Marinobacterium aestuarii: one gene and its partner. The protein of the gene in region 2 interacts with the protein of the main gene of each other region in a pairwise test. Links are inferred from orthologs where the notes say so. Each region holds a gene or a part of one and is shown on either strand. Other genes may lie near its edges. The genes, in order: purT and A8C75_RS02125.

The links.
Region 1: the proteins of A8C75_RS02125 (region 2) and purT interact in binary tests that used the Escherichia coli proteins (3 or more experiments, as listed by UniProt). The link is inferred for Marinobacterium aestuarii from one-to-one orthologs.

Annotation. Positions count from the first base shown.
Region 1 is NZ_CP015839.1:260,765-263,914, forward strand. The notes cover bases 189-3,014. They hold purT (formate-dependent phosphoribosylglycinamide formyltransferase), read right to left. Parts: upstream 2,277-3,014; coding sequence 1,101-2,276; downstream 189-1,100. Other genes in these bases: A8C75_RS01095 (hypothetical protein), read right to left, coding at 189-296; A8C75_RS01100 (GlsB/YeaQ/YmgE family stress response membrane protein), read left to right, coding at 390-626; clpB (ATP-dependent chaperone ClpB), read right to left, coding at 2,683-3,014. Outside these bases: more of A8C75_RS01095, read right to left, coding at 1-188; more of clpB, read right to left, coding at 3,015-3,150. UniProt on the Escherichia coli protein: Involved in the de novo purine biosynthesis. Catalyzes the transfer of formate to 5-phospho-ribosyl-glycinamide (GAR), producing 5-phospho-ribosyl-N-formylglycinamide (FGAR). Formate is provided by PurU via hydrolysis of 10-formyl-tetrahydrofolate.
Region 2 is NZ_CP015839.1:493,204-496,377, forward strand. The notes cover bases 199-3,048. They hold A8C75_RS02125 (polyprenyl synthetase family protein), read right to left. Parts: upstream 2,141-3,048; coding sequence 1,256-2,140; downstream 199-1,255. Other genes in these bases: A8C75_RS02120 (1-deoxy-D-xylulose-5-phosphate synthase), read right to left, coding at 199-1,256; A8C75_RS02130 (exodeoxyribonuclease VII small subunit), read right to left, coding at 2,144-2,386; pomA (flagellar motor protein PomA), read left to right, coding at 2,556-3,048. Outside these bases: more of A8C75_RS02120, read right to left, coding at 1-198; more of pomA, read left to right, coding at 3,049-3,174.

The DNA of each region.
Region 1 (3,150 bases), 230 kb from region 2 along the record:
GTAGCGTCTATAGCCGGCCGGGCGTTGTCTTCTACCTGCAGCAGGGCGCAGGCCCGGTGCTTTTGCAGCAGCGCCAGCAGTTCGCTGGGATAATGCACCGGGGCATCGCCGATACGGGTGCGGTGGTTCCAGGGCTCGTCATCGATAAAGACGCGAATTCGAAAGGCGCTGCCCTCGCTGAGGGCGCCGTGCCAGCGGTGGCAGCCGGAGTCGATGCCCAGCATGATCAGGCTGCGGCAGCGATCGGGACGCCACCGCGCCAGAAGTCGCTGCCAGATTGATGTTGCCGGGCTCATGAATCTGTCCTCGAAGCTGTGCCACTGTTCTGCGCTGTGGATAAGTTTGCTGTGTATACTGGTGCCTGATTTGATTTTACAGGGAGTGGACGCATGGGCATTCTGATTTTTCTGCTGATCGGCGCCATTGCCGGCTGGCTGGCGGGCACCATCATGAAGGGGCGCGGCTTCGGGCTGGTCGGCAACATAGTACTGGGTATCGTTGGCGCCGTGGTCGGCGGCCTGCTGTTTGATCTTCTGGGCGTGCGCAGTGGCGGCTTTGTGGGCTCCATCATCACCGCGACCCTCGGCGCCGTGATACTGCTGTACGGCGCCCGCCTGCTGCGGTAAAAAGCAGGTCAAAGGAGAAAGGGGCAAGCCGGTGGCCTGTGACGGGTCATTGGTAATTGGTAAATAGTGATTGGTAATTGGTCATTCGAGCACCCATCGTGGCTGCTCTTGCTAATTACGAGTTACTACTCACCAATCACCGGCTGTCATTGGTAGTGAATGGTGATGGGTTGGCGTAACCTGATCACGAATCACGAATCACGAATCACGAATCACGAATCACGAATCACGAATCACGAATCACGAATCACGAATCACGAATCACGAATCACGAATCACGGGTCGTCATTGGTCATTAGTAATTAGTCATAGGTGCAAGACAAGCGCTAACCGTTGGGCTGCAATTCACGAGTGACCAATCACCATTAACCGGGCGTCATTAGTCATTCGGAAGAGCGGTCGGCTTACGCGCTTTGAATTACGAATGACGCCCTTTTACCTTGCCACTTTCACCTGGCTATTTTCCACTGTATCTCAATAGCTTATCTTGATTTTTCCGGCAGCTTCCAGTGCGCGGGCGATGGCGGTGTCGATGCTGTCTGCCTTGGCAAGAGCGACGCCCAGGCGGCGCTGGCCGTCAATTTCGGGCTTGGCGAACAGGCGCAGCGCGGTGCCGGGCACGGCGAGGGCATCGGCAACACCGTCAAAGCGCAGGTTGCTGGAGTGGCCGTTCCCCAGAATCACCGCCGAGGCGCTCGGGCCCTGCTGGCTGATCTGGCCGATGGGCAGGCCCAGGATAGCGCGCACATGCAGGGCAAATTCCGACATGTCCTGGGAAATGAGCGTCACCAGCCCGGTGTCGTGGGGGCGCGGCGACACTTCGCTGAACCAGACGTTATCGCCCTTGATAAACAGCTCCACGCCGTAAAGTCCGCGTCCTGCCAGGTTCTCCACCAGGCGGCGCGCCAGCTGCTGCGAGCGTTCCAGCGCCAGCGCTGACATGGCCTGGGGCTGCCAGGACTCGCGGTAGTCGCCGTCTTCCTGGCGGTGACCGATGGGGGCGCAGAAGTGGATGCCGTCCACGGCATTGACCGTCAGCAGGGTGATCTCGTAATCAAAATCCACAAAGCCCTCAACGATCACCCGGCCCTTGCCGGCGCGGCCACCCTGCTGGGCGTAGTCCCAGGCGGCGTCGATATCAGCAGGGCTGCGTACCAGGCTCTGGCCCTTGCCGGATGAACTCATCACCGGCTTGATGACGCAGGGAATGCCGATGGCGGCGATGGCGTCGCGGTATTCTTCCAGGGTGTCGGCAAAGCGGTAGGCGGAGGTCGGCAGCTCAAGCTCTTCGGCGGCCAGGCGGCGAATACCTTCGCGGTCCATGGTCAGGCGGGTAGCCCGTGCCGTGGGTACCACGGTGAAGCCTTCCTGTTCCAGCTGCAGCAGGGTCTCTGTAGCCAGCGCCTCGATTTCCGGCACTATCAGATCCGGTTTTTCCTGTTCGATCACCGCCCGCAGGGCAGCACCATCCAGCATGTTGATGGTATGGCTGCGGTGCGCCACCTGCATGGCTGGAGCATTGGCGTAGCGATCGACGGCGATAACCTCGACACCCAGGCGCTGCAGTTCGATAACCACTTCCTTGCCGAGTTCGCCGCAGCCACAGAGCAGGACTCGGGTGGCGCCAGGGGTGAGGGCAGTGCCAAGCATGGGTTCAATTCCGGAATCTGAAAGGGGTGGCTATTGTAGAGCCTGAGCGGGGAGAGGACTAGCCGGGCAGAAGAACGCAGGTGAAAGGGTGAACAGCAGTGAAAGGGGAAAGGGGAAAGCTGGTGGTCCGTGATGGGTAATTGGTTATTGGTAATTGGTTATTCGAAGCACCCATTGTGGCTGCTCTTGCTAATTACGAATTACTACTCACGAATTACCGATCGTCATTGGTAATTAGTGAATGGTGATTGGTTGGCGTAACCTGATCACGAATCACGAATCACGAATCACGAATCACGAATCACGAATCACGAATCACGAATCACGACTAACAAGGAAGGGGGCCGCGGTCTGCTTGCCCCCTTTCAACTTTCCCCTTGCTCCTAGCCTCTGAGCGTCATCGCGGCTAGCGGAAGCTGAACTCGCCGGCTTCCACGTCCACGGCGATTTCGTGGCCCGGCGGGTAGGCGCCGGCGAGGATGCTCTGGGCCAGGGGGTTTTCGATCCAGCGCTGGATGGCGCGTTTCAGCGGCCGGGCGCCATAGACGGGTTCGAAGCCGACTTCGACCAGCTTGTCCATGGCGGTGCTGGTCAGCGTGAGGGTAAGATCGCGTTCGGCCAGGCGTTTGCGCAGCCGGTCGAGCTGGACTTCGGCGATGCCGGCCACCTGTTCACGGCGCAGGCTGTGGAAGACCACGACCTCGTCGATGCGGTTAATGACTTCGGGGCGAAAATGCGCGCTCACCGACTCCATTACCGCGGCCTGCATCAGGCTGTAGTCGTCATCGTCGCTGAAGTTCTGGATCAGGTCGGAGCCCAGGTTCGAGGTCATTACCACTATGGTATTGCGGAAATCCACCGTGCGGCCCTGACC
Region 2 (3,174 bases):
ATCAGCATGTCGGGCAGGGTACGCAGGCAGGCGATATCGAACAGGCCTGCATGGGTGGCGCCGTCTTCGCCGACCAGGCCCGCTCTGTCCAGCGTCAGCAGCACATCGAGTTGCTGGATGGCGATGTCATGCACCAGCTGGTCATAGGCGCGCTGCAGGAAGGTCGAATAGATGGCTACCACCGGCTTCATGCCACCGCAGGCGAGGCCGGCGGCCAATGTCAGGGCATGCTGCTCGGCGATGGCAACATCGAAGTAGCGTTCGGGGAAACGTGTCGAAAACTCGATCAGATCCGAGCCTTCGCACATGGCCGGCGTGATGGCGACCAGCTTGGCGTCGAGCTCGGCCTGATCGCAGATCCAGCGCCCGAAGATATTGGCAAACTTAGGCCTCGCTGGGGCACTGGGTTTGACCACCGGTTCTATCTTGGTAATGGCGTGGTATCCCACAGGATCCGCTTCGGCGGGGGCGAAGCCTTTGCCCTTGCGGGTCACTATATGCAGGAACTGTGGGCCTTGGGCATTGAGCACCTTGTGCAGCGCCGGCAGCAGGGCGTCCAGGTCATGGCCGTCGAGTGGGCCTGTGTAGGCGAACTCCAGAGCTTCAAACAGGGGGGCTGCGACATTCCTGTCGGTGCGGTGCTTGAGATTTGTCGCCAGGTAGGTCGCCAGCCCGCCTTCGTTGTGGGAGATCGACATGTCGTTGTCGTTCAGGATCACCAGCAGGTTGGCACCGGTGTGACCGGCATGATTCAGTGCCTCAAAGGCCATGCCGGCGGTCATGGCGCCATCACCGATGACGGCCACGGAGCGGTGTGCGCGCCCCTGCAGCTGATCGGCCAGGGCCATTCCCAGCGCTGCGCTGATGGAGGTGCTGGAGTGGCCGGTGCCAAAGGCATCGCAGGGGCTCTCGGCACGCTTGGGAAAGGGTGCCAGGCCGTCCTGCTGGCGCATGCTGAACATCTGCTCGCGCCGGCCGGTGAGAATCTTGTGGGGGTAACTCTGGTGGCCCACATCCCAGATCAGATGATCCTCAGGCGTATTGAGGCAGTAATGCAGAGCAACGGTCAGCTCTATAACACCAAGGCCTGCGCCAAAATGGCCGCCGGTCTGGCCCACGCTGTACAGCAGGAAGGCGCGCAGCTGCTCGGCCAGCTCCGGCAGCTGGGCCGGGCTGAGCTGGCGCAGCTGGGCCGGGCTGTCGATGCTGTCGAGTAGCGCGGTTACCGGGCGCTGCAGAGGGATCTGTTCGAACATCAGTGATCCCGTTTGACGATATAGTCGGCCAGGGCGCGCAGTGGATCGGCCTCGCTGCCAAAGAGCGCCAGGGCTTCAATGGCCTGGCTGTGCAGCTGCTGCAGTTTTTCCCGCGCACCGGTCATGCCGAGCAGCGCCGGGAAGGTCGGCTTGTTCTGTGCCAGATCCGAGCCCTGGGGCTTGCCCAAAGTAGCGGTGTCGCCTTCGATATCCAGGATGTCGTCCTGTACCTGGAAGGCAAGACCAATGGCATCGCCGAACTGGCGCAGCGCCTCGTAGCGCTCACCGCTGTCGACACCGGCGGACAGGGCGCCCAGTTCCACTGAGGCGGTGAGCAGGGCGCCGGTCTTGTGGCGGTGCATCTGTTGCAGCTGTTGCAGCGTCAGGCTTTGGCCGACATGGGCCAGATCGAACGCCTGCCCGGCCACCATGCCCTGATCGCCCGCGGCCCGTGCCAGTACGGCCAGCATGCGCAGCTGCAACTGTGGCTGCAGTTCGGCCTGAGGCTGTGCCAGCCATTCGAAGGCGCTGCATTGCAGCGCATCACCGGCGAGTATGGCGCAGGCTTCGTCAAAGGCGATGTGGCAGGTGGGTTTGCCACGGCGCAGGTCATCGTCGTCCATGGCAGGCAGGTCGTCATGCACCAGGGAGTAGCTGTGCACGGCCTCCATGGCGCAGGCCGGCGCGTCGGCCGCGTTCAGCTGCCCGTCGAGCAGCTGGTTGCACAGATAGACCAGACCCGGGCGGATGCGCTTGCCGCCATTAAACAGGGCGTAGCGCATGGCTTCCTGCAGGCGGGGCTCGATGCTGCGGTGTTGCAGGCGGCTATCAAGCGCGCTTTCGACGCGCAGGCAGTAGTGTTGCAGCAGAGAGTTCAGAGCCACGGATCAGGCATCCTCAGGGTCGGTGAAGGGGACTGTTTGCAGCTCGCCATCTTTTTCTACCAGCATCCGCACCTTCTGTTCGGCCTGATCGAGGATGCCCTGGCAGTCGCGGGTCAGGGCAATGCCCTGTTCAAATGCCTGCAGTGCATCGGCCAGTGGCATGTCGCCCTGTTCCATGCGGTTCACCAGCTGCTCAAGCTCGGTCAGCGAGGTTTCGAAGTCTGGAGTCTTTTTTGTGCGTGGCATCAGGCTTACCCGTGATCAATGAGGCGTAAAAAGTACTAGAGCATGGCAACAGGGTCAATCCGGCCCTCAGGCCCGGATCGAACAATCGCTGCACAGGTGTGCTCGATTAAAATTCTGTTATCATGCGGCGTAGCCGATAATACGCCTGTTCGGAGTTAAGGAGAAACCCGTGGATATCGCAACGCTGGTCGGTTTGATCGGATCAATGGGCATTGTCATCGCGGCCATGGTGCTGGGCGGTGATGCGGGCATTTTCGTCAACCCGCCCTCGCTGCTGATCGTGGTCGGCGGAACTCTGCTGGTAGTACTGATGAAGTACACCCTGCAACAGTTTCTGGCAGCAGGCAAAATCGCCGCCAAGGCGTTCATGTTCAAGTCACAGAATCCGGAAGACATCATTACCGAAACCGTTGAGCTGGCCGATGCCGCGCGCAAGGGTGGTTTGCTGTCGCTGGAAGAAAAGGAAGTTGGCAACGCCTTTATGCAGCGCGGTATCCAGCTGCTGGTGGACGGGCATGATCCCGAAATTGTGCGCATGCTGCTGAACAAGGAAATGCGCCTGACGGTCGAACGCCACGATTTCGGCAGCCGCATCTTCCGTGCCATGGGGGATGTGGCGCCGGCTATGGGCATGATCGGCACCCTGGTGGGCCTGGTACAGATGCTCTCCAATATGAGTGATCCCAAGTCTATAGGCCCGGCCATGGCGGTGGCGCTGCTGACCACCCTGTACGGCGCCATGATTGCCAACATGCTGGTGCTGCCCATTGCCGACAAGCTGGCGGTGC